One region of the Pseudomonas sp. Marseille-Q1929 genome, then DNA from elsewhere that is predicted to be linked to it. Evidence: predicted binding sites of a transcription regulator. Region 1 holds the regulator's gene; each other region holds the start of a gene.
The links. Region 1 encodes sigma-54, which starts transcription at its own class of promoters, with help from an activator protein. Its sites were predicted from a motif close to ANTGGCATNNANNTTGCTNT; they were not measured.

Region 1 (7,157 bases):
GGTGATTGATGTGGCCCTTGAACACACCGACTTGCCCCGCAGCCAACTGGAAGTCCTGCTGGACCCGGAAAAGCTCACGGCCGGCGGCGTGTAATCACCGACCCTGCTTTGGAGGCTCACCATGGAGCACTGGAAACGCACGATCGAACGGGCCAATCGCTGCTTTATGCAGGGCGAACTGGTTGACGCTCGCGAGGCCTATTTGCAAGCCCTGGCCCTGGCCCAAGTGCTGTTCGAACGTTGGGCGGATGCCGACGAAGCAGTGGCGGCTTGCGTCATCTCCCATCACAACCTGGCGGACCTGCATCTGCGCCTGAACCAGCCGGAGGAAAGCGCGGAATACCTCTGCGCTATCCACCAGCGCCTGTTGCAGGCCATGCAGGACCCGCGCCTGACCCCGCAATTGCGTGAGGCGGCGCTGCGCCAGAGCAGCAAGACCTACGTCGAACTGTTGAACTTCATCAGCGACCACGGCGAGTACCCGCGTACCCATCGCCTGCTGGGTGGTACCGCGGCGCAACAGGATGCGTCGACTCGCAACAGTCCTTATTACGGAGCACATTGATATGACCTACACCTTGCCTGCCTTGCCTTACGCCTACGACGCCCTGGAACCGCACATCGATGCGCAAACCATGGAGATTCACTACACCAAGCACCACCAGACCTACATCAACAACCTCAACGCCGCTGTCGAGGGCACCGAGTTTGCGGGCTGGCCAGTCGAGAAACTGGTGTCCAGCGTGCAGCAGCTGCCGGAAAAACTGCGTGCCGCCGTGATCAACCAAGGTGGCGGCCATGCCAACCATTCGCTGTTCTGGGCGGTGATGTCGCCCAAAGGTGGCGGCAAGCCCGAGGGCGCGCTGGCCAAGGCTATCGATGAGCAAGTGGGTGGTTTCGACAGCTTCAAGGAAGCCTTCACCAAGGCTGCGTTGACCCGTTTCGGCAGCGGTTGGGCCTGGCTCAGCGTGACCCCGCAAAAGACGCTGGTGGTGGAAAGCAGCGGTAACCAGGACAGCCCGCTGATGAACGGCAATACGCCAATCCTCGGCCTGGACGTCTGGGAACACGCCTACTATCTGCGGTATCAGAACCGTCGCCCGGAATACATCAACGCCTTCTACAGTGTTATCAACTGGCCGGAAGTCGCTGCGCGCTATCAGGCCGCCTTGGCCTGACATTGACCACCATAACAAGATCTAAGGCCGACTATGGGCACTGAAACACTGGCGATCAGCAGCGGGCGAATGTTTCGTTATGCGTTTGGCTCGCTGCTGCTATTGGCAGGTACTGCATTGCTGGTAGCCCACGGGCTGGACTGGCTGAACCTGGAGCCGCGCATCCTGCGCGCTCTGCAAGGTGGATCGATTTGCGCGCTGGGCACGGCGCTTGGCGCGGTGCCCGTCCTGGTCATTCGACGAATGCCGGTAGCGCTGAGCGACACATTGCTGGGGTTTGGTGCCGGGGTGATGCTGGCGGCGACAGCCTTTTCGCTGATCGTGCCGGGGATCGCTGCTGCTGAAAGCCTGGGGCTCACGCCCTGGGGCGCCAGTGGGTTGATCAGCTTCGGCATCATGCTGGGCGCGTTCGGGCTGTATCTGGTTGATCGCAAGGTCTCCGGGGCGAGCCCGGAAATGTTGGTGGGAACACCGGATCACCCGGTGATACCGCCGCGTATCTGGCTGTTCGTGTTTGCCATCATTGCCCATAACATTCCGGAAGGCATGGCGGTGGGGGTTTCGGCAGGCGGCGGTATGCCGGATGCAGATAGCCTGGCCATGGGCATCGCCTTGCAGGATGTGCCCGAAGGCCTGGTGATTGCCTTGGTATTGGCCGGGGCAGGGATGTCGCGGGTCAAGGCGTTCCTGATCGGTGCGGCTTCAGGTTTGGTCGAACCGGTATTTGCCGTGCTGTGTGCCTGGTTGGTGAGTTTGGCAGAGGTGCTGTTGCCGCTCGGTCTGGCGTTGGCGGCCGGGGCGATGTTGCTGGTGGTGACGCACGAAGTGATCCCCGAATCGCGGCGCAACGGTCACGAAAAGCTTGCCAGCCTGGGGTTGTGTATCGGTTTTTGCTTGATGATGGTGATGGATACCGCATTGGGCTGAAGTCGTTGCGACTTCACGCCCGCCTCAAAGGGTGAGTTTACTCACCCTCATCAAAGAAGTTGTTGATCAGCGCCACCAAGGCGTCCATCGCTTCCTGCTCTTGCTCGCCCTCTGTCTTGAGGTGAATCCTGGTGCCCTTGCCGGCGGCCAGCATCATCATGGCCATGATGCTTTTGCCATCGACCATGGATTCCGGGGTGCGCCCCGCACGGATTTGGCAAGGGAACTGCCCGGCAACGCCGACGAACTTCGCGGAAGCCCGGGCATGCAAGCCCAGCTTGTTGATGATTTCAATTTCCAGAGCGGGCATCGCGGGGGTGATCCTTTCAGCTAAGGTCGCGGTGGCGAACCTGGACGTTCTTGAGGGTTTGTTGCAGCACCTGGCCCAGGCGTTCGGTCAGGTAGACCGAGCGGTGGTGGCCGCCGGTGCAGCCAATGGCGATGGTGACATAGGCCCGGTTGCTTGCAGCAAAGCGCGGCAGCCATTTGAGCAGGTAGCTGGAGATATCCTGGAACATTTCTTCGACATCCGGCTGCGCTGCCAGGTAATCGGCCACGGGCTGGTCTAGCCCGGACTGCTCACGCAGCTCGGGTTTCCAATAGGGATTCGGCAGGCAGCGCACATCGAACACCAGGTCGGCATCCACCGGCATGCCACGCTTGAAGCCAAACGACTCGACCAGGAACGCAGTACCAGGCTCCGGCTGGTTCAGCAGGCGCAGCTTGATGGCGTCGCGCAGCTGGTACAGGTTGAGGCTGGTGGTGTTTATTTTCAGGTCGGCGAGGTCGATGATCGGCCCCAGTAATTTGGTTTCGTCCTCGATGGCTTCGGCCAGGGAACGATGCGGGCTGCTGAGGGGATGGCGTCGACGGGTTTCGGAAAAGCGCTTGAGCAGCGTCTCTTCGTCGGCGTCCAGGTACAGCACATCACAATGAATGTGCTTGGCGCGAACTTCCTCAAGCAGTTGCGGGAACCGCTCAAGGTGGCTGGGCAGGTTGCGGGCATCGATCGAAACGGCCACCAGGGGTTGCGCCAGTTCGGTGTGGATCAGCGCCCGCTCCGCCAACTCCGGCAGCAAGCCGGCGGGCAGGTTGTCGATGCAATAGAAGCCGTTGTCCTCAAGAACGTTGAGGGCGGTGCTTTTACCCGAGCCGGAGCGGCCGCTGACGATGATCAAACGCATGATTACTGCCCGTTCTGTTCATCCAGGACAACCTGGTACAGCGCCTCGTTGCTGCTGGCGCTGCGCAGTTTGTCGCGTACTTCCTTGCGGTCGAGCATGCTGGCGATCTGACGGAGCAGTTCCAGGTGAGCATCGGTGGCGGCTTGCGGGACCAGCAGAACGAACAGCAGGTCAACCGGTGCGCCGTCGATGGCGTCGAAATCGATGGGAGCGTCCAGGTGCAGCAGGGCGCTGACAGGTGCCTCACAGCTTTTGAGGCGGCAATGGGGAATGGCGATGCCGTTGCCAAAACCGGTGGAACCGAGTTTTTCACGGGCAATCAGAGCCTCGTACACATCTTGCATCTCCAGGTCAGGCACTTCGCGGCTGATCAGGTTGGCAATTTGTTCGAGGGCTTTCTTTTTACTGCCGCCCGGCGCGTTCACGAGGGAACGGCCGGGGGTCAGGATGGTTTCAAGTCGAATCATGGGTGGGGAGTGTTAGCGGCCAGTGCCCTGGAGAAGGCTCTGCTGCTTTTCCTTATGCTTTTTGATTTGGCGATCCAGCTTGTCGGTCAGGTCGTCAATGGCGGCATACATATCTGAATGCTCGGCATTGGCGACTACTTCCCCGCCGGGTATACGCAAGGTGGCTTCGATTTTCTGCTTCAGCTTTTCGACAGTCATGATGACTTGCACGTTGGTGATCTTGTCGAAATGCCCCTCAATTCTTTTGAGTTTTTCGCCGATATAGGCGCGCAGCGGTTCGGTCACTTCCAGTTGGTGTCCACTGATGTTGACTTGCATACAGCTTCTCCTTCGTTGCCAGTGCATAAAGCGGTGGGCAGGAATACCCACCACTGGAACGCTGTGGCCCGCCCGTCACATCAAACGCTTACGCTCGCTGGAAGGCGCGATCCCGAGGGACTCGCGGTACTTGGCGACGGTTCGACGGGCGACCTGAATGCCTTGTGCCTCCAGTAAACCAGCGATCTTACTGTCACTCAATGGCTTTTTCTGATTTTCCGCGGCAACCAGTTTTTTGATGATCGCGCGGATCGCCGTGGACGAGCATTCGCCGCCTTCGGAGGTGCTGACGTGGCTGGAGAAAAAGTATTTCAGCTCATAAATACCCCGTGGGGTATGCATGAATTTTTGCGTGGTCACCCGTGAAATCGTCGACTCGTGCATGCCGACCGCCTCGGCGATGTCGTGCAGCACCAACGGTTTCATCGCTTCGTCGCCGTATTCCAGGAAGCCGCGCTGGTGCTCGACGATCTGGGTCGCGACCTTCATCAGGGTTTCGTTGCGGCTCTGCAGGCTCTTGATGAACCAGCGGGCCTCCTGCAACTGGTTGCGCATGAAGGTGTTGTCGGCGCTGGTGTCGGCACGGCGCACAAAGCCCGCGTATTGCGGGTTGACCCGCAGGCGTGGCACCGATTCCTGATTCAGCTCCACCAACCAGCGCTCGTTGTCCTTGCGCACGATCACGTCAGGGACCACATATTCGGCTTCGCTGGACTCGATCTGCGAGCCTGGGCGCGGGTTGAGGCTCTGCACCAGTTCGATGACCTGGCGCAGGTCGTCTTCCTTGAGCTTCATGCGGCGCATCAGCTGGCTGTAGTCACGGCTGCCCAGCAGGTCGATGTAATCCGTGACCAGGCGTTGGGCTTCAGCGAGCCAAGGGGTCTTGGCGGGCAGTTGGCGCAATTGCAGCAGCAGGCATTCGCTGAGGGTGCGGGCGCCGATACCGGCGGGCTCGAACTGTTGGATGCGGTGCAGGACGGCTTCGATCTCGTCCAGTTCGATGTCCAGCTCCGGGTCGAACGCTTCGAGGATCTCCTCTAGCGTCTCGTCCAGGTAGCCCTGGTTGTTGATGCAGTCGATCAGGGTCACGGCGATCAGGCGATCGGTGTCCGACATCGGCGCGAGGTTCAGTTGCCACAGCAGATGGCTCTGCAGGCTCTCGCCAGCGGAGGTGCGGGTGGTGAAGTCCCACTCGTCGTCATCGTTGCTGGGCAGGCTGCTGGCGCTGGTCTGGTAGACGTCTTCCCAGGCGGTGTCCACGGGAAGCTCGTTGGGAATGCGTTCGTTCCATTCGCCTTCTTCCAGGTTATCCACCGTTGGGGCGGTTTCCTGGTAGGAAGGTTCTTGCACGTCGGAGTTGGGTTTTTGCTCGATGTTGTCGGCCAGCGGGTCTGCGTTATCGAAGTCGTCGCCTTCTTCCTGGCGTTCGAGCATCGGATTGGACTCCAGGGCCTCCTGGATTTCCTGTTGCAGGTCCAGGGTCGACAATTGGAGCAGGCGGATGGCCTGTTGCAGCTGCGGTGTCATCGTCAGCTGCTGGCCCATTCTCAGGACTAGCGATGGTTTCATGGCAGGGGCTTAACACCTTATTCGCCGGCGCAATGCGCCATCCACGACAGGGCGCGTGAGCGCCAAACATAAGCAAATTATATGCCTGATATCGCGGGCTTTGCCTAGAGCGCGGTAACAATAAAAATCCGGAGGTTCCTATTGACTCCCGCGCACCTTGGCAAACAGGCCGTGACACCACGGTGTTTACAGGCGGAACTCGTGACCCAGGTACACTTCCTTCACCAGTTCGTTGGCCAGGATAGTGGCTGAATCGCCTTCGGCGATCAGTTGGCCATCGTTGACGATATACGCGGTCTCGCAGATATCGAGGGTTTCACGCACGTTGTGGTCGGTGATCAGTACGCCGATGCCCTTCGCCTTGAGGTGATGGATGATCTGCTTGATATCGCCGACCGAGATCGGGTCGACACCAGCAAACGGTTCATCCAGCAAGATGAACTTCGGCGCGGTAGCCAGGGCACGGGCGATTTCCACACGACGACGCTCACCACCCGACAAGCTCATGCCGAGGTTGTCGCGGATGTGGTTGATGTGGAACTCCTGCAGCAGGCTTTCCAGCTCCTTGCGACGGCCGTCACGGTCGAGTTCCTTGCGGGTCTCGAGAATCGCCATGATGTTGTCGGCTACCGACAGTTTGCGGAAGATCGACGCCTCCTGCGGAAGATAGCCGATACCGGCGCGTGCACGACCGTGCATGGGCTGGTGGCTCACATCCAGGTCGTCGATCAGCACGCGACCCTGATCCGCCTGGACCAGGCCGACGATCATATAGAAGCAGGTCGTCTTGCCGGCGCCGTTGGGGCCGAGCAAGCCGACGATCTGGCCGCTGTCGATCGACAGGCTGACGTCACGCACGACCTGCCGGCTTTTATAGGCCTTGGCCAGATGCTGGGCTTTCAGGGTTGCCATTACTCGGCCTTCTTCTTCGGCTGGATAACCATGTCGATACGCGGACGTGGTGCGGTCACCTTGGAGCCATTGGCGCGGCCGGCGTTGGCGATCTGCTTCACGGTGTCGTAGGTGATTTTCTCGCCTTCCGTGGAGTTGCCGTCCGGGCTGAGCACCTTGGCTTGGTCGATCAGGACAATGCGGTTCTGCTGGGCGTGGTACTGGATGGTCTTGCCGTAGCCCTTCATCGGGCCGGTGTCGGTAGGCGACTGCTTCTGTTCGAAGTAAGCCAGGTTGCCCACCGAGGTCACCACATCAATGTCGCCATTGGGGGTACGGGTCAGGGTCACCGTGTTGCCGGTGATCTTCATCGAGCCTTGGGTGATGATTACGCCGCCGGTGTAGGTGGCGACGCCTTGCTTGTCGTCCAGTTGCGCATCGTCAGCCGAAATGTGGATCGGTTGCTGGCTATCGTTCGGCAGAGCCCAGGCGCTCACGCTTCCCAGTGCTGCGCCCAGACTGAGCAAAATAGGGAGAGTTTTAACGAGCCTCATACTGTCCTCTTACGTTCGATAGCAGGTGTATCCTGCTTTCTTTCAAATACGCTTTCATTCCCTTGCCAG
Region 2 (7,157 bases), on a different contig from region 1:
ACAGCGTGAGCTTGAAGCAATTTATCGAAGACCAGGGCTGGCACCTCCCTAGCACCCTCGATCAATTGGACAATCTCGTCAGCGCGTTGCTAACCCCCTTCCCCAAGGCACCCGCCAACGGCAACTACGGCGGCGCGCGGGCATGGCCCGTGCCGCTGGATACCGCGAGTACGCAACAATTGAGCGCCGATATCCTGCGGGGCAAGATCGGCGAGATTGACCTCCATCCCTCCACGAGCGTGTTGGAATACTTACTCGATGGCGCACCAGTGCGTCCTTCAAGCGCCGCTGAGCGCAGGCGTACGATCGATCGCTTGATCGCGTCACCCAAAGGCCAGGCATTAGGCCAGGCGATTCAGGCGCAATTCGAGGCGCGTTCGGTCAAAGGCAGTGCCAACGACTGGTTGCTGGCGGCGCTGACACTGGACCCGTCCGGACCGGCAGAGGCCGCCCCGGGAACCGGGCCAACCGTCATTGCGGGTTACGCGTTGGTATCCCCACAGAATGCAGGCAAGACCGCCACGACGGTATTGAGTGAATTGACAGCCGAGCTGGCCATGGCCGGCAAGGGTTCGTCGCCTGAGCAGGCCGCTATTCAAGCCACGCTAATGCTGTCCAGCCGGGCACCGGAGTTTCTGGTCAAGGACATTCCGCAGGATCTGACCGTGGGCACCCACAGCTGGGTCAGCTTCACCACCGCTGTCGCCCGTATCGAAGCACTCGCCCCTGGGGCGACAGCGACAATGACCTACGCCCAAGTGATGCTCCAGGCGAGCATCGCGCCCATCAACGACGAAGAACAACGCATTGAGTTTGTCGCCCAGAGTGCAGCGATCAAGGAGTGGGCAGTCGCCAATGGCAGGCCGTACCCAACCACCGACGCTGCGTTGAAAGACGTGCGCGAGGCATTCTCAGCCCAAGTCGACGAACTCCAGAGGGCTTCCCTGGACTCCATGGCAGAGATGCCGACTGCCAAGGGCATGGCACTGGAGCAGTTGAAAAAGGCGCTGCCGGACCTGGACCCGAAGCTCTTCGAAGAAAAATGCATCAGCGTCCAGCCCTCCAACCTGCATTTTCCAGGGCCCTATTCGATACTGGATTTGTACATCGACGGTCGGGGCATTCCGAAGGCACCTGATTCTGCGGACAGCTGGGGAGAAACGGGCAGAAGCCTGGTGCGGCATTTAACATTTGGAGAGGTGGACTTACCCGATGACGGCAGGCCGGGTGCCTGGGTTTCGTCTTCGGCGGCATTGGATATCAACGCCATCATGCCAAAGCTTGAACAATTGCCGCGCCTGTCCGAGACGTTCAATACGGCGTTTTCGGCTTATTCGCGTGCGATCAAGACGGCAACTGCCGCGCACGTAAAGCACATGGTTTCGAAACTGCCCTTGGCAGATCGTCAGAACTTCGAGTTCGGCAAAATCACAATCGCCAAGGAAGTCCATTATGAATGGGGCGGTGTCACCGCCAGTGAGCGCAACAAAACCACTGAAGGTTGCGTGCAAATCAAGATCGAGCGCGATGGCCAGGTCCATACCTATCAACTCGACCGCCTGCGCGGCACCATCACTCAGCGTCCGGACCTGGGCGACTTCAAGACCGGGCAGCCTTATTACAAGGAATCGCGGCCCTTTAACGAATTCAAGGTCATCACCCCCGAGGGCCAGTACCCCGCCGGACTGACCGAGGAGTCCAAAGGCGCCGCCGGTATCCCTGACAGCTTCACCAGCTCGAGAACCGCCTATCTTGCAGACGCCATCCTCCAGGACATGGATCTGCCCGGGGTGAAAACCTCGGCCAAGGGGCAAACCACATTTGATACCGAAGTACCAACCTATAAAAAGTTGGCAGAGTTCGGCCTCAACCTCATTCCATTCAGGTCGGCTATCGTCAACTTCCAAAAGGGCGACATTATCAAGGGGGTGGGGGATTTATCATGGGATATATTCGGCTTCCTCGTCGGCTTCGGCGCCGGGCTCAAAGGCGCGAAAGCGGCGGCCACCGGGGCTTCCGCGCTCGCCAAGGTCGGGCATACCCTCAAGATCGTCGGGCGCGCCGGGCTGGGCGCGCTGAATCCAGTGGGCGGCGTGGATGATGTGTTGCGTGGCGCACTCACCGGCACGGCAAACGTGCTCAAGGGGGGGTACAGGGGCATCAAGTCTCTGCGGTACCATCACAGCGGCAATCTGCTTAAGCTGGCCAAACGGCCGGACATCGCCGAAGGCACCTACAAGGCAATCAACACCACGACTGAAAGCAAAGCCCTGGCCAAATTCGACGAGGCGGCAGGCAAGTGGTACGCCGTGGACCCACGCACCCAGCAGGCCTATGGCAAAGCGCTGGACAACTTCGTCGCTGACGCCCCGGGTGCCGCCGCTACCGACAGTTTGCAAGCGATCGGCAGCGCTGATGAAGTGGCAAGCGCCAGCCGGCAACACGGCCTGGCGGCCAGTGGTGCGTTCAAGGATGGGCACAAAGCGGTCGAAGGCACCGCCGTCATGTTCCAGGGCAATTGGCACCGTTACGACGCAATCACGAAGCAACCCTTCGGCCCGCCCCTGAAAGACTTCACGCCTAGCCGGGTTGCCGTCGGCGGCGAGGTCAGGCCCCTGGACACGGAACTGCTGGGTTATGAAGCCAAGTACATTGCCCCGGATGAACTCTCGACCAAGGGTTTGCAAGGCAATGTGTACGTGGGCCGCAGCCAGAAGGAATATGTGAAGATCGACGGCGTGTTGTATGAGTCCCGGCTCAAGGACGGCCAGCGCATCATCCGACACCCCAAGGGCACCGGCCCTGATATTGCCGTCAGGGATCTGGGTACTTCTGGATGGGAGCCTTCGAGCAGGTCCCCGCGCCTGCAAGGTGGCGCAAGCGACTCCACCACGCGCTGGAAGCTGGGGGACAGCACCTATGTCGTGCCGATGGACGACATCAAGACCGTGGAAAACTCGACAACACCCTTCAAGCTCAACTACCAGGGCATGGATCATAACGTCATCTTCGACAGCACGGCGGGGGCGTGGAAAGCGGCCGATGTTTCAACCGGGGTCGATGCGCTCAATCACCAGTACTTCTGGCGAACCGGCAAAGGCAAATGGCAGCGCGGACCGTTCAGCGAGTTCCTGAAAGCTAAAAAAACCGACGCGCATCACTATGCGTTTGTGGATGTCATAGCGCCGTCGGCGGTGAAAATCCCGAGCAGTGCAAAACCTATACCCAAGAACCTTCACTATTTTTGGGCGGGTCAGGACATCCCCACCAAGCTGGCGGACAACATCGCCAACAATGCGGCCCAGGCCCCCGGGTACACCTCCATCCTGCACGTGGATGCTGACACCCCTATCCTGTTTCAACAGATAAAGCAGAAATTGGAAAGCAAGGTCCCAGGCCTTGAGGTAAGGAACCTTCACGAAGATGACATCTTCAAACAATTGAAAAACGACGGAATGTACGATTACTTCCGGCAAGGGCAAGGGAAAAACCTGGCGGCGGCCTCAGATGTTGCTCGCTACCCCATCGCCAATAAATACGGCGGGATCTATCTGGATACCGATGATGTGATTCAGGCAAAAATCGGCGCCGAGGTAGTGAATGCGGGCGCCCATGATGTGCTGCTCAACCGGCCGGTTGGTCATAGCCTCAGCAACTACAAGCCTTTCTACAACACCAGCAATTTCGGCACGCAGGCAAACAATCCGGTGATTAGCGACATGATCACCGAGATGAAAAAGCGCTTTGCTGCCAACAAGGCCTATTTCATGGCGAACCGACCGACCGCGGCCAGGGGCGCCGACGGTGTCGTGCAGTACACACCCGAGTTCAAAGCGTACGAAAACAAGATTTTTGAAACGGTCGGCCCGACACTGTTCAACGACAACCTCAAGCTCAAGCGTCCTGACATGTACGACTTGGGCTTTGACGGGCTGACCAAAGAGAACAAGGTAGTCGGGTCAAAACTCGTCCCGCAGGGCCCGATCGTCAACATTGAAAACGATGTGCGCCAGTCCTATCTGCGCAGCGGCATCGTCCCGCCTGACACACTGGGCAAGCAGCTAGAAAAACTGAAGGAGCATTACTTGCCGCTTCATCACCGGTTCAACGTCAAGATTGGCGCCGAGCATTCCTGGCTCGACTCCTGATGCAGCTCGCCCTCCTTGAGCGGAACCTGAGCATCATCCATCAACGACCCCGGGTCTTCGTTACCGGGGTCGTTGAGTTCCTCGTCCCGTTCTTCCTCGCGTTCATCCGACATGACCGGCACCTCTATGAACCAGGGTTATCCACTTGGATATAAAACGCATACGCCCCCAGCAACAACCAGAACACCATGAATAACCACGGCGCACGCATAGAGAATAGCAGCGACTTGCGATAGCCCTTATGGGACGACTCGGTCTCGCAGAACAGCGGCGAATCGTCATACGCCAGGCCCATCACGGGTTCGCTGCGCAGCAGTTCGCTTTGCTTGTAGTGCCAGTGGTCGATGATGTCGTACGCCGCGCGAATCCCCGGCCAGGCGTTCAGCGAGCTGAAGATGCCGAGCAAGACCAGGAACACCGGCACCACCAGGGTGAACAGCTTGCCCCACTCGGGGTTGAGGTTGCCCATGCCCGAGACGAAGGCGATGACCAGGAAGGATTGCGCGGTGAGGTAGGCGTCGGTGCGGTTGGCCAGGATGGTGGTTTCGTACTGGATCTCGCGCCGGTAGAAGTCCAGGCGGTCCTTGGGCGAGCCGAAGATCTTGGCGTTGTGTTCACTGTGGTCGGTCAGGGCCGTTTCCGGGGACTGAGGCGAGATGATTCTGGGCACGGCGGTGCTCCAAGAAGAGTCGAGTGAGGTTAGAAGATGGGGCGGGATGTGAAGTTCAAGTTTGTTCATGCACCAATCTGAAGCAGCACGCGCGTGCAACTGTGTCGAGAGTGCCTGCGAACGCCAGGTTTGGGGGGTTCGGCACAAGCATTGCTTTAGCCCTTCATCACTGCCCGCACACAGGAGCGTTCGTTACCCCCCGACCCAGAGCCGATCCCATAAGAAAGTAAGGACCAGGCCCAGTGGCACCCTTAGCCACGGGCTCATAAAAACATGCGTTTTTCAAAGCGGCAGTGCCACCCAAGCGTCCCTCGGCACTGACAAGGTACTGGAATGGCTCGATCTTTCTTCGATGAAATGAATGACGCAAACGGCGTGTGCCGTGCGCATTATCAGGAATTCTCCCGCTGGCTGGCCAACACGCCACCGGAACTGCTGGCCCAGCGTCGCCGCGAAGCCGACTTGCTGTTTCACCGCGCCGGGATCACCTTCACCCTGTATGGCGACGAGCAGGACACCGAGCGCCTGATCCCCTTCGACATCATCCCCCGCAGCATCCCCGCCAGTGAGTGGAGCGTGATCGAACGCGGCTGCATCCAGCGCGTCACTGCCTTGAACATGTTCCTCGCCGACATCTACCACGACCAGCGCATCATCAAGGCCGGGATCATTCCCCCCGAGCAGGTGCTGGGCAACGAGGGTTACCAGAAGGCCATGGTCGGCCTCGACCTGCACCGCGACATCTACTCCCACATCTCCGGCGTAGACCTGGTACGCGACGGCGACGGCACCTATTACGTGCTCGAAGACAACCTGCGCACCCCCAGCGGCGTGAGCTACATGCTCGAAGACCGCAAGATGATGATGCGCCTGTTCCCCGAAGTGTTTGCCAAGCAGCGCATCGCGCCGGTGGACCACTACCCCAACCTGCTGCTCAAGACCCTGAAAAGCTCCAGCCGCCTGGACAACCCCAACGTCGTGGTGCTCACCCCTGGCCGCTTCAACAGCGCGTTCTTTGAACACGCCTTCCTCGCCCGGGAAATGGGCGTGGAACTGGTGGAAGGCGCCGACCTGTTCGTGCACGACCTCAAGGTGTTCATGCGCACCACCGACGGCCCCAAGGCCGTGGATGTGATCTACCGGCGCATCGACGACGCGTTCCTCGACCCGCAGGCGTTCAACCCCGAATCGATGCTCGGCGTGCCCGGCCTGGTCGCCGCCTACTGCGCGGGCAACGTGGTGCTGGCCAATGCCATCGGCACCGGCGTGGCCGACGACAAGTCGATCTACCCCTATGTGCCGGAGATGATCCGCTTCTACCTCGACGAAGAACCGGTGTTGCAGAACGTACCGACCTTCCAGTGCCGCAAGCCCGATGAGCTGTCCCACGTACTGGCGCACCTGCCGGAACTGGTGGTCAAGGAAACCCAGGGCTCCGGTGGCTACGGCATGCTGGTGGGCCCGGCATCCAGCGCGGCCGAGATCGAGGACTTCCGCCAACGCATCAAGGCCCGTCCCCACGCGTATATCGCCCAACCCACGTTGAGCCTGTCCACCTGCCCGACCTTTGTCGAAAACGGCATCGCCCCCCGGCATATCGACCTGCGGCCGTTCGTGTTGTCGGGCAAGGAAACCCGCCTGGTGCCCGGTGGCCTCACGCGCGTGGCCTTGCGTGAAGGCTCGCTGATCGTCAACTCGTCGCAAGGCGGCGGAACCAAGGACACCTGGGTGGTGGAGGGCTGATTATGTTGAGTAGAACCGCCGCAGATCTGTACTGGATGTCCCGTTACCTGGAGCGCGCCGAGAACCTCGCGCGCATGCTCGAAGTCAGCTATTCGCTGTCGCTGATGCCCCAATCCGGGCGCAGCGATGGCCTGGATGAACTGGCGATGTCGCTGCTCAGCAGCGGCACCCTCGACAGCTACCTCGAACGCCACAAACAACTGGATGCCGAACGTATGCTGCACTTCTTCGCCCTCGACGAGGAAAACCCGGCAAGCATCTACAACTGCCTGCGCGCCGCCCGCGGCAATGCCCATGCGGTACGCGGGCGCATCACCGCCGACATGTGGGAAAACCTCAACGCCACCTGGCTGGAAATGCGCAGCATCGCTGCAGGCGGCCTGGCGCGGCATGGCATCAGCCACTTCTGTGATTGGGTCAAGCAACGCTCGCACCTGTTCCGTGGCGCCACGTCGGGGACCATCATGCGCAACGACGCCTACCGGTTTATCCGCCTGGGCACTTTTGTCGAGCGCGCCGACAACACCCTGCGCCTGCTGGATGCACGCTACGAAATGTTTGGCGAAGAGTCGGAGGAAGTCAGCGACGTCTCGGCG
Region 3 (7,157 bases), on a different contig from region 1:
GGTGAGCAGGCCAGGGTGATGGCCTTCGGCTTCGGAGATGTCACCCATGGCGTTGGTAAAGGCCAGGGCGAACTTGAAGTTCTTGAACAGGAAAACCTTTTCCAACTGCATCACGCCATCGCGCACTTCGATGTTCCAGTCGGGGATCTGCTTGATCAGCACCGGCAGTTCTTCATCGCTGACTTGTGGGGCGTCGGCGCGGCAGGCTTCGCAGTGGGCTTGGTTCAAGGTGGTCATGGGAAAGTGTCCTGAATTCGAGTATTTGAAGGTCAGTGGCGTCACCCTAAAGCAACGCGGGGCTAGGGAAAAGACTCACCTGGCATCAAAACGTAAGGTTCACGCCGCCTTGGGCTTGGGGGGCTGCCTTTGGGGTAAAGAGCGGCGCGTGCAGACCCAGCTGCATGCCGCGTTCGACCATGCCCATGATGTCTTCCTGCGCCACTTCGAACAGGCGCTTGAGCTCTGGCAGCACGAAGTACAAGGGTTGCAGGATGTCGATGCGATACGGCGTGCGCATCGCTTCCAGCGGGTCGAAGGCCTGGTGCTCGGGCTCGGCGGACAGGCTGTATACCGTCTCCTTGGGCGACGACAAAATGCCGCCGCCGTAAATGCGCAGGCCTTGGGGCGTGTCCACCAGGCCGAACTCGATGGTCATCCAGTACAGGCGCGCAAGGTAAACCCGTTGCTCTTTGCTGGCGGCGAGGCCGAGCTTGCCGTAGGTGTGGGTGAATTCGGCGAACCAAGGATTGGTCAGCAGTGGGCAGTGGCCAAAGATCTCGTGGAAAATATCCGGCTCTTGCAGGTAGTCCAGTTCTTCACGGGTGCGAATAAAGGTCGCGACCGGAAACTGCCTGTTGGCGAGCAATTCGAAAAAGGTCTGGAAGGGGATCAGCGCCGGAACGCGGGCCACTTGCCAGCCGGTCGTCTCGGCCAGCACTTTGTTGATCTCGCCCAGTTGCGGGATGCGATCCAGGGGCAGGCCGAGCTTGTCGATGCCGTCCAGGTATTCCTGGCAGGCGCGGCCTTCGATCACTTTCAACTGGCGCGTGATCAGGGTGTTCCACACCGCGTGTTCTTCTGGCGGGTAGTGGATAAAACCTTGCGCATCGGGCTCGCGGGCCACGTAGTGCGTCTGCTTCATACGGCTCTCCTGCTAGGCATTCGTTCTTGTTATGTCCTGCGATGCCTCTATTGATACCCCGTAGCGGGCGAGACTCCATCCGTGTTTCAGGCTGGAATGTGGGAAAAGTTACTGGTTTTCGTAAAGTATTCGTTACAGTTATGGCGCCAGTCGTTGCAATGGGCTGGGAAAAGGTCACCAGCTGTCACATAATCTTGACGACTATCTGCGCCCAGCGACAAAAAGACGCGGCGCCTACCCACTTTTCGAGCCTCTTCATGCGTATCAAAGTGCACTGCCAGAACCGCATCGGCATCCTGCGGGACATTCTCAACCTGCTGGTGGAGTACGGGGTCAACGTCGCCAAGGGCGAGGTCGGCGGTGAGCATGGCAACGCCATTTATCTGTTTTGCCCGAACCTGGTGAATATGCAGTTCCAGGCGCTGCGCCCACAGTTCGAAGCGATTGCCGGTGTATTTGGCGTGAAGCGCGTAGGGCTGATGCCTAGCGAGCGTCGGCATATGGAACTCAATGCGTTGCTTGGCGCCCTGGAGTTTCCGGTGCTGTCCATTGATATGGGGGGCTCCATCGTCGCCGCCAACCGTGCGGCGGCGCAGCTCCTCGGGGTGCGCGTGGATGAGGTACCGGGCATTCCGCTGTCGCGCTATGCCGAAGATTTCGACTTGCCGGAGCTGGTGCGCGCTAGCAAATCGCGGATCAACGGCCTGCGAGTCAAGGTCAAGGGCGACGTGTTCCTGGCGGACATCGCGCCGCTGCAATCCTCCGAACACGATGACAGCGAAGCCATGGCTGGCGCCGTGCTGACCCTGCACCGCGCCGACCGCGTGGGTGAGCGTATCTACAATGTGCGCAAGCAGGAGCTGCGTGGTTTTGACAGCATCTTCCAAAGCTCCAAGGTCATGGCTGCGGTGGTCCGCGAGGCCCGACGCATGGCGCCGCTGGATGCGCCGCTATTAATAGAAGGCGAAACCGGCACCGGCAAGGAATTGCTCGCGCGTGCCTGCCACCTGGCCAGCCCGCGTGGGCAATCGCCGTTGATGGCGCTCAACTGCGCCGGTTTGCCGGAGTCGATGGCTGAGACCGAGTTGTTCGGCTACGGCCCGGGCGCGTTTGAAGGGGCACGGGCCGAAGGCAAGTTGGGGCTGCTGGAGCTGACAGCGGGCGGGACGTTGTTTCTGGATGGTGTGGGTGAAATGAGCGCGCGTTTGCAGGCGAAATTGCTGCGTTTCCTGCAGGACGGCTGCTTCCGTCGCGTAGGCAGCGATGAAGAAGTCTATCTCGATGTACGGGTGATTTGCGCAACCCAGGTGGACTTGTCGGAACTCTGCGCCCGTGGCGAATTTCGCCAGGATCTTTATCACCGGCTCAACGTGTTGTCGCTGCATATCCCGCCGCTGCGCGAATGCCTGGATGGTTTGGCGCCGTTGGTTGAGCACTTCCTCGACCAGGCCAGCCGGCAGATTGGTTGCCCGTTGCCCAGGCTGGCGCCTGCGGCCATGGATCGGCTCAGCCACTACCACTGGCCGGGTAACGTGCGGCAGCTGGAAAACGTGCTGTTCCAAGCCGTGTCGTTGTGTGAGGGGGGAACGGTGAAGCTCGAGCATATTCGGCTGCCGGATTATGGCGTGCGTCAACCGCTTGGCGATTTCTCCCTGGAAGGGGGGTTGGAAGAGATTGTCGGTCGATTTGAGAAGGCGGTACTGGAAAGCCTGTATACCGAATACCCCAGCAGCCGGCAGTTGGGTAAACGACTGGGAGTGTCCCATACGACAATTGCTAATAAGTTGCGTGGGTATGAGGTCATAAAGACAGAGAGTGCTGGTTAGAAGATTTTGCGGGTGCGCTAGTGGGGGTGGGCTGAAGCGAGCAGTTTGACAGCAAGGCAAACTGCTCGCAGTGTTATCGATGTTTTAACGATTGTTTGTTGGTAGGCGATTCGCCGAGTAGTTTCTATTGTTGTGCAAGGCTTTGTTGTCCGGATTGAAGTTGTGATCGGTGATGCGAGCACCTATCTGCGTTTGGCGAAAGTCGTAAAGGCCGAACCATGGCTCTTTAGACCCATTCAGTGTCGGATGTGCATGCTCTTGGTCAAGCTCCACTGGCGGCTCATCTTGTGCGTCAATCTTCCAGGGCCTGTCATTGTGGCGGGACGCGTTGCTGGCTTCCTGCGGGGCGAGGCGGTGTTCATTGGTGCTGAAGGCCGGGCGATGGCCCCCGCCACGGCGGGTATCGGGCAATTCGCGGTCTGGAAAGTAGTCCCTGGCTCGGCGGGCTCGATCAACGGGGTAGTCCGAATCCCGCCGCCAATCTGGGCGGGCTCGGTCGGTGCGATGGTCTTGGTCGCAGCGGTGGTAGTGGGAATGTGCCTGCGACCGACTAGTTGCGCGCGAGTCGTGTTGCCGATCATATGTATTGGGGGTGTACGGGTCCCGAAAGTACGTCGGAGTGTTGCCATTAACTCTAAACATGACATGGCCTTATATTGTTGATAAGTGTGTATCGCAATCAAAGTGGTTCGCTATGGGGCTACGAATTGATTGTGCGATGGGCGCAAACTACTTGTGTAGGTGTGCGGGCGACAAGTTGAGTGTATTAAGCAATTGTAAGTGTGTGTCGGGAAAGTCTGGTGTTTTTCGTGCTTTGAAAACTGCAAGTAAATACATATGCGTTAACTGATTTGTCGGTGCGTGATCTATGGTCGTGCTCCGGCACAGAGATGGGATTTGAAACGAAAAATAAAATGGGCACCGAGCTTTTGTTTAGGTTCGCGATGGTTACATTTAATCGGCTGAGTCAGCCCCTTAGGCTCGGTCGGCCTGAAGATCGAACCTGGTGTCGGCACCTGCCTTTGCCGTTAGCGGCATAACTCCGCCGTTTTTTCGACTCTCGCTCGGCCCTCATTTGCCAGGGCCTGCGCGCAAACCCCCGCTCTGCCTGGACCTTCTCCTCTTTTGAAAAGTTGGTTCGTAAATTGCTTATCCCTCATCAGCACAGCGGTGGGCGGCAAACGTCCGTCAGAAAGAGGATAGAGCGTGGACAAGTACCTTTATGTGGCAATGACCGGCGCCAGCCAGAATGCTCTGGCGCAGAAGGCCCATGCCAACAACCTGGCGAACATTTCCACCAATGGCTTCCAGCGTGACCTGGAGCAGGCGCGTTCGATGCCGGTATTTGGTGACAGCTTTCCGGCGCGGGCGTTTGCCCTCACCGAGCGCCCGGCCACCGACTTTAGCCCCGGCGCAATGATTGAAACCGGTCGTGACCTGGACGTCGCCGTCAGCGGCGACGGCTGGATGGCCGTGCAGACCCCGGATGGCGGCGAAGCCTACGTGCGCAGCGCGAGCATGAACGTCGATGCATTGGGCGTGCTGCGCGCCGGCAACGGCATGCCGATCATGGGCAACGGTGGCCCGATTGCCGTGCCGCCCCAGCAAAAAATCGAAGTGGGCGCCGACGGCACCATCAGCATCCGCGCCATGGGCGAAGGCCCGCGCGTGATGGCTGAAGTGGACCGGATCAAGCTAGTGCAGCCCGATCTGAAGAACATGACCAAGGGTCTGGATGGCAGCATCCACACCAAGGACGGCCAGCCGGCCCAGGCCGATGCGGGCGTCAAGCTGACCTCGGGTTTCCTGCAGGCGAGCAACGTGAATGCGGTGGAAGAAATGACCGCAGTGCTGGCGCTTTCCAAGCAATTCGAGCTGCACATCAAGATGATGAACAGCGCCAAGGAAGACGATCAGGCCATGACGCGCGTCATGGCGATGACCTGATTGCAACCCACTAACTAATTTGTGATGCGGCGCCGACAAACAGGCGCCCAAAGGAGAACAGCATGCTTCCGGCTCTATGGGTTGCCAAAACAGGCCTGTCCGCCCAGGACACCAACCTGACCACCATCTCCAACAACCTGGCCAACGTGTCGACCACGGGTTTCAAACGTGACCGTGCCGAATTCCAGGACTTGCTCTATCAGATCAAGAAGCAGCCGGGCGCCCAATCGACCCAGGACAGCGAACTGCCGTCGGGCCTGCAACTGGGTACGGGTGTGGCGATCGTCGGCACCCAGAAGAACTTCAGCGCCGGTAACCTGCAACAGACTGGCCAGCCGCTGGACATGGCCATCAACGGCCGTGGTTTCTTCCAGATCCTGCAACCGGATGGCACTACCTCCTACACTCGTGACGGTACTTTCCACCTGGACTCCAACGGTCAGATGGTCACCGCCAACGGTTTCGCCCTGGAACCAGCCGTGATCGTCCCGGCCGATGCCAAGACCTTCACCGTCGGCAACGATGGCACCGTGTCCATCACCGTGGCCGGCAACCCGGCGTCGCAAGTGATCGGCAACCTGCAAACCGCCGACTTCATCAACCCGGCCGGGCTGCAAGCCATGGGTAACAACCTGTTCCTCGAAACTGCCTCCAGCGGCGCGCCGCAAATCGGCACCCCTGGCCTGAACGGTTTTGGTACCACGCTGCAAAGCACCCTGGAAACCTCCAACGTGAGCACGGTTGAGGAGATGGTCAACATGATCACCACCCAGCGCGCCTACGAGATGAACTCCAAGGTGATCTCCACCGCCGACCAGATGCTCTCGTTCGTCACGCAGAATCTGTAATCAAGTCTATGGGGCGCCCTTGAGGGCGCCTGCAACACCGTGAGGTAAGGGTCATGAATCGCTACGTTTCTGTTCTGGCATTGAGTGGGATTACCGTGCTCGCGGGCTGTGTCGCCCCGACGCCGAAACCCAATGACCCGTACTACGCGCCGGTGTTGCCACGCACGCCGTTGCCGGCGGCGGCCAACAATGGCTCGATCTACCAGGCCGGTTTCGAACAGAACCTGTACAGCGACCGCAAGGCGTTCCGGGTGGGTGACATCATCACCATCACCCTGAACGAGAAGACCCAGGCCAGCAAAAACGCCAACTCGCAGATCGGCAAGACCAGCAAGGCCAGCATCGGCCTGACCTCGCTGTTTGGCGGCGTGCCCAACACCAACAACCCGTTGGGCAGTGGTGACTTGAGCCTGGACGCCGGCTACAACGGCGACCGTGCCACCAACGGCAAGAGCGCGGCGGGGCAGGGCAATAGCCTGACCGGTTCGATCACCGTGACCGTGGCCGATGTATTGCCCAACGGCATCATCGCCGTACGCGGTGAAAAGTGGATGACCCTCAACACCGGCGACGAGCTGGTGCGGATTGCCGGCATGGTGCGTGCCGATGACATCTCCACCGATAACACCGTGCCGTCCACGCGGATTGCCGATGCGCGCATTACCTATTCGGGTACGGGTTCGTTTGCCGATGCGAGCCAGCCGGGCTGGTTCGACCGTTTCTTCCTTAGCCCGCTGTTCCCTTTCTAGGTGGCCATTTTGAACTTCAAACAGCTGATGGTGGCGGCCTTGTTGCTGTCCCTGAGCGCCGTCGCCCAGGCCGAGCGCCTGAAAGACATCGCCAGCATCTCCGGCGTGCGCTCCAACCAGTTGATCGGCTACGGCCTGGTGGTGGGACTCAACGGCACGGGTGACCAGACCACCCAGACCCCGTTCACCCTGCAGACCTTCAACAACATGCTGTCGCAGTTCGGCATCAAGGTGCCGGCCGGCTCGGGCAACGTGCAGCTTAAAAACGTCGCGGCGGTGTCCATCAGTGCCGACTTGCCGGCGTTCTCCAAGCCGGGCCAGGTGGTGGACATTACCGTGTCCTCCATCGGTAACTCGAAAAGCCTGCGTGGCGGCACCTTGCTGATGACCCCGCTCAAAGGTATCGACGGCAACGTCTACGCCATTGCCCAGGGCAACCTGGTGGTGGGCGGGTTTGACGCCGAAGGCCGCGACGGTTCGAAGATCACCGTCAACGTGCCGTCCGCCGGGCGCATTCCTGGCGGCGCCACGGTGGAACGGACCGTGCCGAGCGGCTTCAACCAGGGCAACAGCCTGACCCTGAACCTCAACCGTTCCGACTTCACCACCGCCAAGCGCGTGGTGGACAAGATCAACGACATGCTCG
Region 4 (7,157 bases), on a different contig from region 1:
GTCATTGGGTGACCCTTCAGCCCACACATTCCGTGCACACACAGCATCAGGACTGCAGCTTTTGGCAGCGCCTGCCGGGACATTGCGCATAGCGGTCCTGTTGCAGGCGCTGTCTTTTTGCCTGCGCATTTCCGGTATCGTGGGCGCCATCGCCACTTTGTATCGGGCCTTCCTCTTGAAATCGATCCTCGCCCTCCTCGCCTTGTTCTTCACCCTGCCTGTCGCTGCGGCGCAATTGACCGTCGAGCTGGACCACGCCAGCAAGACCTGGCAGACCGCCGAGTTGCTCAAGCATCCGGATGCGCAAACGGTGCAGATAGTCGATGACGTTTCCTACAAGCGCAGCATGACCTATCGCGCAGTGCCCCTGGCGGTACTCCTACCGGGCCTTGACCCGCAGAGCCATCTGCAAGCGGTTGCCCTGGATGGGTTCGCCGCCGAACTCGCTGCTGCCCCGTTGCTGGAAACCCATGGCGCCCGCGCCTGGCTGGCGGTGGAGGACCCAGCCCACCCATGGCCCGCACTGGCGCCGGGCAAACCGAGCGCTGGGCCGTTTTACCTGGTGTGGACGGACCCGCAAGCCGGCCATATCAGCCCGGAGCAGTGGCCGTTCCAGATGTCCGCGATCAAGCAGTTGAAGACCGTTGCAGAGCGTTTTCCGGCGCTGTTGCCGGACCCGAAACTGGCCGCCGCCGATCCGATCAACCAGGGCTTTGCGCTGTTCCAGAAGAATTGCCTGGCCTGTCACCGGCTCAATGGCGCTGGCGATGCGCAGGTAGGGCCGGACCTGAATATTCCCTACAACCCAACGGAATATTTCGGCGGCGATTTCCTCAAGCGTTACATCCGTGACCCGCAAAGCCTAAGGCACTGGCCGCAGGCGAAGATGCCAGGGTTTGCGGCCAGTGTGTTGCCGGACAGCGAGTTGGATTTATTAGTGAGTTATCTGAAACATATGTCGGGGCGTAAACAACAGCCTTGAACCCAGAGCAGTCCCCCTGTGGGAGCGGGCTTGCTCGCGAAGGCGGTGGGTCAGTCAAAGATGTTCTAACTGAACCACCGCCTTCGCGAGCAAGCCCGCTCCCACACAAGCCCGCCCCACAGTTGCTCTGCTCCGCTCTGGAGATTATTGCTGCTGCACAGCAATCACCGGCGTCGGCGCCACAAACACCTTGGCATGCATCTGCTCATGCCCGCCGCCACGGCGCATGCCGCGCACCGGGCAGGCGTCGAGGTAGTCCAGGCCCACGGCCAGCTTCAGATGCCGCTCGGGCCGTGCGAGCCTGTTGGTCACGTCAAAGCTGTACCAGGCGTCATCCAGCCAGGCTTCGGCCCAGGCGTGACTGGCCAGGTGCGCGCTGTCTTCTGTGTACAAATACCCCGATACATACCGCGCGGGCACCCCCAGGCTGCGGGCGCAGGCCAGGAACGCGTGGGTGTGGTCCTGGCACACGCCCGCACGGCCGGCGAAGGCTTCGGCGGCGCTGGTGTCGACTTCGGTGGCGCCGGGTGTATAGACCATCGAGTGGTTGAGGGCCTGCATCAGGTCAATCAACGCGCTGCGGTCGCGACGTTGCTGGCAGTGTTGCCGGGCAAAGCCTCGCAGGGCCTCGTCGGCCTCGGTCAGGCGGGTGCTGCGCAGGAAGGGGAACGCCGACTGGCTCTCGTGTTCGGCCTCGCGCAGCTCGTCAATGTCCACTTGGCCACGGGCGCCGATAATGATGGCGTCGTGGGGTTCGTCCAGGGTCAGCACGTGCAGGATATTGCCGAACGGGTCCACTTGGGCGCGCACCGGGCGTGGCAGGTCGAGTTGCCAACTGAGGACGTGCTGGCGCTCGCTGTCGTGGGGCGTAAGGCGCAGGTACTGGATGCTGGCGCGAACCTGGTCGTCGTAGTGGTAGGTGGTTTCGTGGCTGATGGAGAGTCTCATGCGGCCTCCAGGTAGGAACTGTAGATGGCGTCGCCCAATTGGCGCACCAAGGGGATAAAGTCGGTCAGCCAGGCATGCAGGCCTTCCTCGAGGATTTCATCGATGGCGGTAAAGCGCAGGCGCGCGTCCATCTCGGCGGCCAGGCGCTGGGCCGGGCGGCCGTTGAGGCCGGGCAGGCTGGCGAGGATCTGGTCGATTTCCTCGCTGCAGGCGCGCAGCGAACGCGGCACATCGGCGCGCAACAGCAGCAACTCGGCGACTTGCCGCGCGCCAGGCGCATCACGGTAGATCTCGGTGTAGGCCTCGAACGACGACAGCGCGCGCAGCAAGGCGCTCCATTGATAGTAGGCGTGGGCCGTGCCGTCGGTGACTGCGGCAGCCTGGTCACCGGCCATTTCGTAGCGCGCATCCAGCAGGCGCAGGGTGTTGTCGGCCCGCTCGATAAAGGTGCCCAGGCGAATAAACCGAAAGGCGTCGTTGCGCATGATGGTGCCGTAGGTCGCGCCGCGAAACAGGTGGGAGCGCTCCTTGACCCACTCACAAAATCGGCTCATGCCGTAGCGGCTCAAGCCTTGCTGGGCGATATCGCGGATATCCAGCCAAGTGGCGTTGATGTTTTCCCACATGTCGGCGGTGATTCGCCCACGCACGGCATGGGCGCTGGCCCGCGCCGCACCGAGGCAGCTGTAGATGCTCGCCGGGTTGGCCGCATCCAGGGCGAAAAAGTGCAGCAGGTGTTCGGCGTGCAGTTCGCCGTGGCGCTCGCGGTAATCATCCAGGGTGCCGGTGATCAGCAGCGGCATCGCCAGTTCATGCAGGCCATCACCGCGCCCATCCTGGGGCATCAGCGACAGCGAATAGCTGACATCGAGCATGCGCGCGAGGTTTTCCGCGCGCTCCAGGTAGCGCGACATCCAGTACAGATCCGAAGCAGTTCTACTCAGCATGGCATCAGTCCTCCACCACCCAAGTGTCTTTGGTGCCGCCACCCTGGGACGAGTTGACCACCAGCGAGCCTTCGCGCAGCGCCACGCGGGTCAAGCCGCCCGGCACAACGCGGGTTTCCTTGCCGGACAAGACGAACGGGCGCAGGTCGATATGGCGCGGCGCGATGCCGTTTTCGACAAAGGTCGGGCACGTGGACAAACACAGGGTGGGCTGGGCGATATAGGCGTGGGGCTTAGCCTTGATGCGCGCGCGGAAGGCTTCGATCTCTGCGGCGGTAGACGCGGGTCCCACCAGCATGCCGTAGCCGCCGGAGCCTTGGGTTTCCTTCACGACCAGATCCGGCAGGTTGGCCAGCACGTGGGACAGTTCTTCGGGCTTACGACACTGGAATGTAGGAACGTTCTTCAGGATCGGTTCTTCATCCAGGTAAAAACGGATCATATCGGTGACGAAGGGGTACACCGACTTGTCATCCGCGACCCCGGTGCCGATGGCGTTCGCCAGCACGACGTTGCCGCAGCGATAGGCCGCGAGCAGGCCGGGCACGCCGAGCATCGAGTCGGGGTTGAACGCCAGCGGATCGAGGAAGGCGTCGTCGAGGCGGCGATAGATCACGTCCACCGCTTTGGGGCCGTCGGTGGTGCGCATGAAGACGCGGTCGTCGCGCACGAACAGGTCGGCGCCTTCCACCAGTTCCACGCCCATTTCCCGGGCCAGGAAGGCATGCTCGAAAAACGCGCTGTTGAAGCGCCCCGGCGTCAGCACCACCACGCTGGGGTTGTCCAGGGGGCTGGAGCTTTTCAGGGTGTCGAGCAACAGGTTGGGGTAATGGTCGATGGGGGCGATGCGCTGGGCAGCGAACAGTTCGGGGAACAGGCGCATCATCATCTTGCGGTCTTCGAGCATGTAGCTGACGCCGCTGGGGGTACGCAGGTTGTCTTCGAGCACGTAGTAGGTGCCGTCGCCATCACGTACGAGATCGACCCCGGAGATGTGGGAATACAGGTCGCGGTGCAGGTCCAGGCCCTGCATCGCCAACTGGTACTGCTCGTTGGCCAGCACCTGTTCAGCAGGGATGATCCCGGCCTTGATGATGCGTTGCTCGTGGTAAAGGTCGGCGAGAAACATGTTCAACGCTTTGACCCGCTGGATGCATCCGCGCTCGACAATCCGCCATTCGCTGGCAGGAATGCTGCGCGGGATCGTGTCGAAGGGAATCAGGCGCTCGGTGCCCTGTTCGTCGCCGTAAAGGGTGAAGGTGATCCCGGCGCGGTGAAACAGCAAATCGGCTTCGCGCCGGCGCTGGGCCAGCAGTTCAGCGGGGGTTTCGGCCAACCAGCGGGCGAATTCGCGGTAATGAGGGCGGACCTGCCCTGCCCCATCGTACATTTCATCGTAATAAGTGCGGATCATGCCGTACTCCTTGTCACCCGGACGCAAGAACCATCGCAAGGCCCGTGCCAGCGGCATAAACACTTAAAAATCAGTGAGTTGAATAAAAACAGAAATCCACCCGCACCGTCCTGGTGCGCAGAATGCCCGCTGTCCTGTCGTACGCTTCATCGCAATGCGAGCTTTGACTATCAACAGCATAGCCAGAGTTGATTTCACTGCCCGGCTACGCCGCCGGATAATCGCGCTCATCTGCTGAACCCGCTCCTTTCAGCACATCGCTCTTCCCTTTAGGCCACCCTCGCTGGGTGGCTTTTTTTTGGTGCTGAAAAAGGGTTCGCAAGTTCCGAAAAGTTTTCCTACGGCACAAACAAAATCGGCCGACCCAAAGGTCAGCCGATACGCTGTGTTTCTCATACTGCTACATGGGTAACCCACGCACCTCCTGCTTGACGCCCCAACCTTCGATAATCCCGCCCAGCGGTTCAACCACGGCTTCAAAGTCTTGCTCGAAGTCGCCTATGCCGTCGTAGGTGGCGAACATGATCTTGCTCAGTTCCAGGTACCAGGCACCATCGTCGCGCGCACTGACCTGGGCATTCAGGGATTCCCCACGAAACTCACCCGCAGCCCTGCGCGCCCGTTCCTCATCCGGGAAAATGGCGTAGAACTCGATGGGGTGAAAACGCGAGAAGTCGAAGCCGCCTTCTTTCATGCGGCGCAGAACGTTGGTGCTGATGTCTTCTTGATAGGCTGTGCTCATGAAAAGTGCTCCTCTAACCGATGGATAGACTTTCCGTGCTTCCCGGAGCCCACGCCGCAATGGCGTGGGTACTACGGCAATGACAACACCGCTGGAAAACAAGCATGTAGCTGACAAGACCAGACCTTAGCGATTCATTCGCTGATCTCGATTGCAGAGTAGCGCGAAGCTATCACCTCCACCAGAGGCGCTTTAATGGCAAGCAGGAAATGTTCAGGCGGCTGGCGAGATGTCGAGGATTTGAATGCTGTTCTGGTCTTTGAGGATTTTGACCGTTGGCTCGGGCTTGCGCCCCTCAAGATCATTGAGGTCGAGTTCGGCGGCCACCGGTACCAGCTTGTTGCGGATCATGTGCGCAGCGTCTTCAAGGCTGGGTTTTTCAGCGCAGGCGAACTGCTCCACCGAGGTCTCGCCGTGATCGTCAACGAAGGTAATTTTCCACGTTTGCATCGGTGCCTCCTCGATAAAGCCCGTGTATGGGCTCACATCTATCTGGACCTTGAGGGTTCGCCAAACGTTCCACTCAAGGCCGGAGACACCTGATCAACTGCGCTTACTTCTCAGCGTGATCCTTGAGGGCTTTCAAGGTGTTGAACGGCGCGTCCACCACGAACTTGTTGGCCAACCACGATGGCACGCTGCCGCCTGGCTCGGTGTGTACCTGATAGGTGACTTCGGTCAGGTTGTCGCCTTTGGGCACCAGCTTCCAGAAACCTTCGACCTGGGCGACACGCACATAGCCTTTGACTTCCGGCTGATAGGTGGGCACTTCCAGCAGCTTGCGGGTGAGCGTGCCATCGGCGGCCTTGGAGGTGGTGATCTCCAGGATGGAATCACGGTCGGTCACCGGGAACGGTGCCTTGAACTGGGTGTAGGTCCAGCTCTTGTCGCCTTCCTGCTTGAGCAGTTTTTGCGATTTGCACTCGTGAATCCAGGAGCAGGCGCCCGCCACGTCTTCTTGCAGTGCCTGGATCTTGGCCACCGGCGCCTTGATCGTGGTCACACCGCGATACGCCTTGTACTTGGAGCCGGCGACTTCGCTCAACGACACCTTGATCCCGTCTTCGTCCTTGGCGACCTGCCAATCCTCAGCCTGGGCAGTGACAGCAAACATCACCGTAAAACCGCACAACACAGCCATTCGTTTCAGCGAACCCATTGTTGTATTCCTTATTGTTGAAGTTCCGATAGTAAAGCCCATCAAGCCGCCGTCATCTGCTCCCACCAGCCGATCAAACGGATCGCATCGGCCTGGTCGGTGCCGCAGACCTCGATATCCGCCTTGAAATCACTGCACACCGCCGGTCGCTCCGGTTGCCCGAACAGTTGGCACAGCTGTTCGACCGACAGGTGCAGGCAGCGTTCGCCCGCCGGTTTGCCCTGTGGCATCCCGGGGAGTGGCGAACTGATGGAGGGGGCGATGCAGCAAGCGCCACAGCCTTCACGGCATTTCATGACCAGCAGGTCCTCGACGACTCAATGTGGATGGCCGGGCTAGAGTACGCCCTTAAACAGCCGTTTTAAAATGGTCTAACAGGGGTTTTTCGCAGAAAACAAAAGTGACTGACCAGTCTGCGACAGATGGTCGAAGGGCGCCGTCACGTTTGTGGGAAAAGTTTACTGCTTGAACTCGAATTCCAACGCTGCGCCTTCCACTTCACGGCGTTCTTCGTTGCGCAATTGCAACTTCATCTCATTGCTGAGCAGGCGACCGTTGATCTGGAAGGCGCTGTTGTCGGTGGGTTTCTCACCGAACATCGGCGGCAGCAAGGGCACGCTCTTGGGTTTGGGCATGGTGCCAATGGGCTGCAAGTGCCTGACCATGTCCGAAGGCAGGGACAGGTCCAACTGTGCCGGTGGCAATTTAGTCTGGGCCACTTCACTGGCGGACTTGCTGGCTTTCGCTGCGCGCTTTTTCACTGCAGGGGCTTTCTTTTTCGCCACCGGGGCTTTTTTCGCCGGCGTCTTTTGCTCGGCAGCGACAGGCGCGCGTTCCGTCACAGGCGCCGCCGCCAGCACGGTGCCGACGTTGCACAGGCTTAGCAGGCCAATCACCCAGACAACACGAAAAATAGAGGTCATATCGCCAACAGCATTAACGGCAGAGGGCCATATGCTCGCTTG

Region 2: the regulator sigma-54 is predicted to act here: its motif matches at 4,956-4,975, upstream of J1G37_RS13195 (circularly permuted type 2 ATP-grasp protein).
Region 3: the regulator sigma-54 is predicted to act here: its motif matches at 4,100-4,119, upstream of J1G37_RS21150 (flagellar basal body rod protein FlgF).
Region 4: the regulator sigma-54 is predicted to act here: its motif matches at 4,324-4,343, upstream of J1G37_RS24460 (circularly permuted type 2 ATP-grasp protein).

Annotation. Positions count from the first base shown of each region.
Region 1 is NZ_JAFLWU010000001.1:523,430-530,586, reverse strand. It holds gene J1G37_RS02445 (class II fumarate hydratase) at 1-94, shown strand, start outside; gene J1G37_RS02440 (hypothetical protein) at 122-565, shown strand; gene J1G37_RS02435 (superoxide dismutase) at 567-1,178, shown strand; gene J1G37_RS02430 (ZIP family metal transporter) at 1,212-2,105, shown strand; gene J1G37_RS02425 (HPr family phosphocarrier protein) at 2,143-2,415, opposite strand; gene rapZ (RNase adapter RapZ) at 2,432-3,289, opposite strand; gene ptsN (PTS IIA-like nitrogen regulatory protein PtsN) at 3,292-3,756, opposite strand; gene raiA (ribosome-associated translation inhibitor RaiA) at 3,769-4,074, opposite strand; gene J1G37_RS02405 (RNA polymerase factor sigma-54) at 4,150-5,643, opposite strand; gene lptB (LPS export ABC transporter ATP-binding protein) at 5,830-6,555, opposite strand; gene lptA (lipopolysaccharide transport periplasmic protein LptA) at 6,555-7,088, opposite strand; gene lptC (LPS export ABC transporter periplasmic protein LptC) at 7,075-7,157, opposite strand, start outside.
Region 2 is NZ_JAFLWU010000009.1:161,529-168,685, reverse strand. It holds gene J1G37_RS13205 (glycosyltransferase) at 1-4,148, shown strand, start outside; gene J1G37_RS13200 (hypothetical protein) at 4,273-4,818, opposite strand; gene J1G37_RS13195 (circularly permuted type 2 ATP-grasp protein) at 5,152-6,561, shown strand; gene J1G37_RS13190 (alpha-E domain-containing protein) at 6,564-7,157, shown strand, end outside.
Region 3 is NZ_JAFLWU010000022.1:48,490-55,646, reverse strand. It holds gene J1G37_RS21165 (4a-hydroxytetrahydrobiopterin dehydratase) at 1-237, opposite strand, end outside; gene phhA (phenylalanine 4-monooxygenase) at 323-1,141, opposite strand; gene J1G37_RS21155 (sigma-54-dependent transcriptional regulator) at 1,399-2,967, shown strand; gene J1G37_RS21150 (flagellar basal body rod protein FlgF) at 4,174-4,914, shown strand; gene flgG (flagellar basal-body rod protein FlgG) at 4,977-5,762, shown strand; gene flgH (flagellar basal body L-ring protein FlgH) at 5,816-6,511, shown strand; gene J1G37_RS21135 (flagellar basal body P-ring protein FlgI) at 6,539-7,157, shown strand, end outside.
Region 4 is NZ_JAFLWU010000030.1:10,941-18,097, reverse strand. It holds gene J1G37_RS24475 (cytochrome c) at 176-982, shown strand; gene J1G37_RS24470 (transglutaminase family protein) at 1,127-1,930, opposite strand; gene J1G37_RS24465 (alpha-E domain-containing protein) at 1,927-2,877, opposite strand; gene J1G37_RS24460 (circularly permuted type 2 ATP-grasp protein) at 2,882-4,291, opposite strand; gene J1G37_RS24455 (ribonuclease E inhibitor RraB) at 4,692-5,033, opposite strand; gene J1G37_RS24450 (hypothetical protein) at 5,247-5,483, opposite strand; gene J1G37_RS24445 (START domain-containing protein) at 5,587-6,192, opposite strand; gene J1G37_RS24440 (YkgJ family cysteine cluster protein) at 6,234-6,488, opposite strand; gene J1G37_RS24435 (translation initiation factor 2) at 6,651-7,115, opposite strand.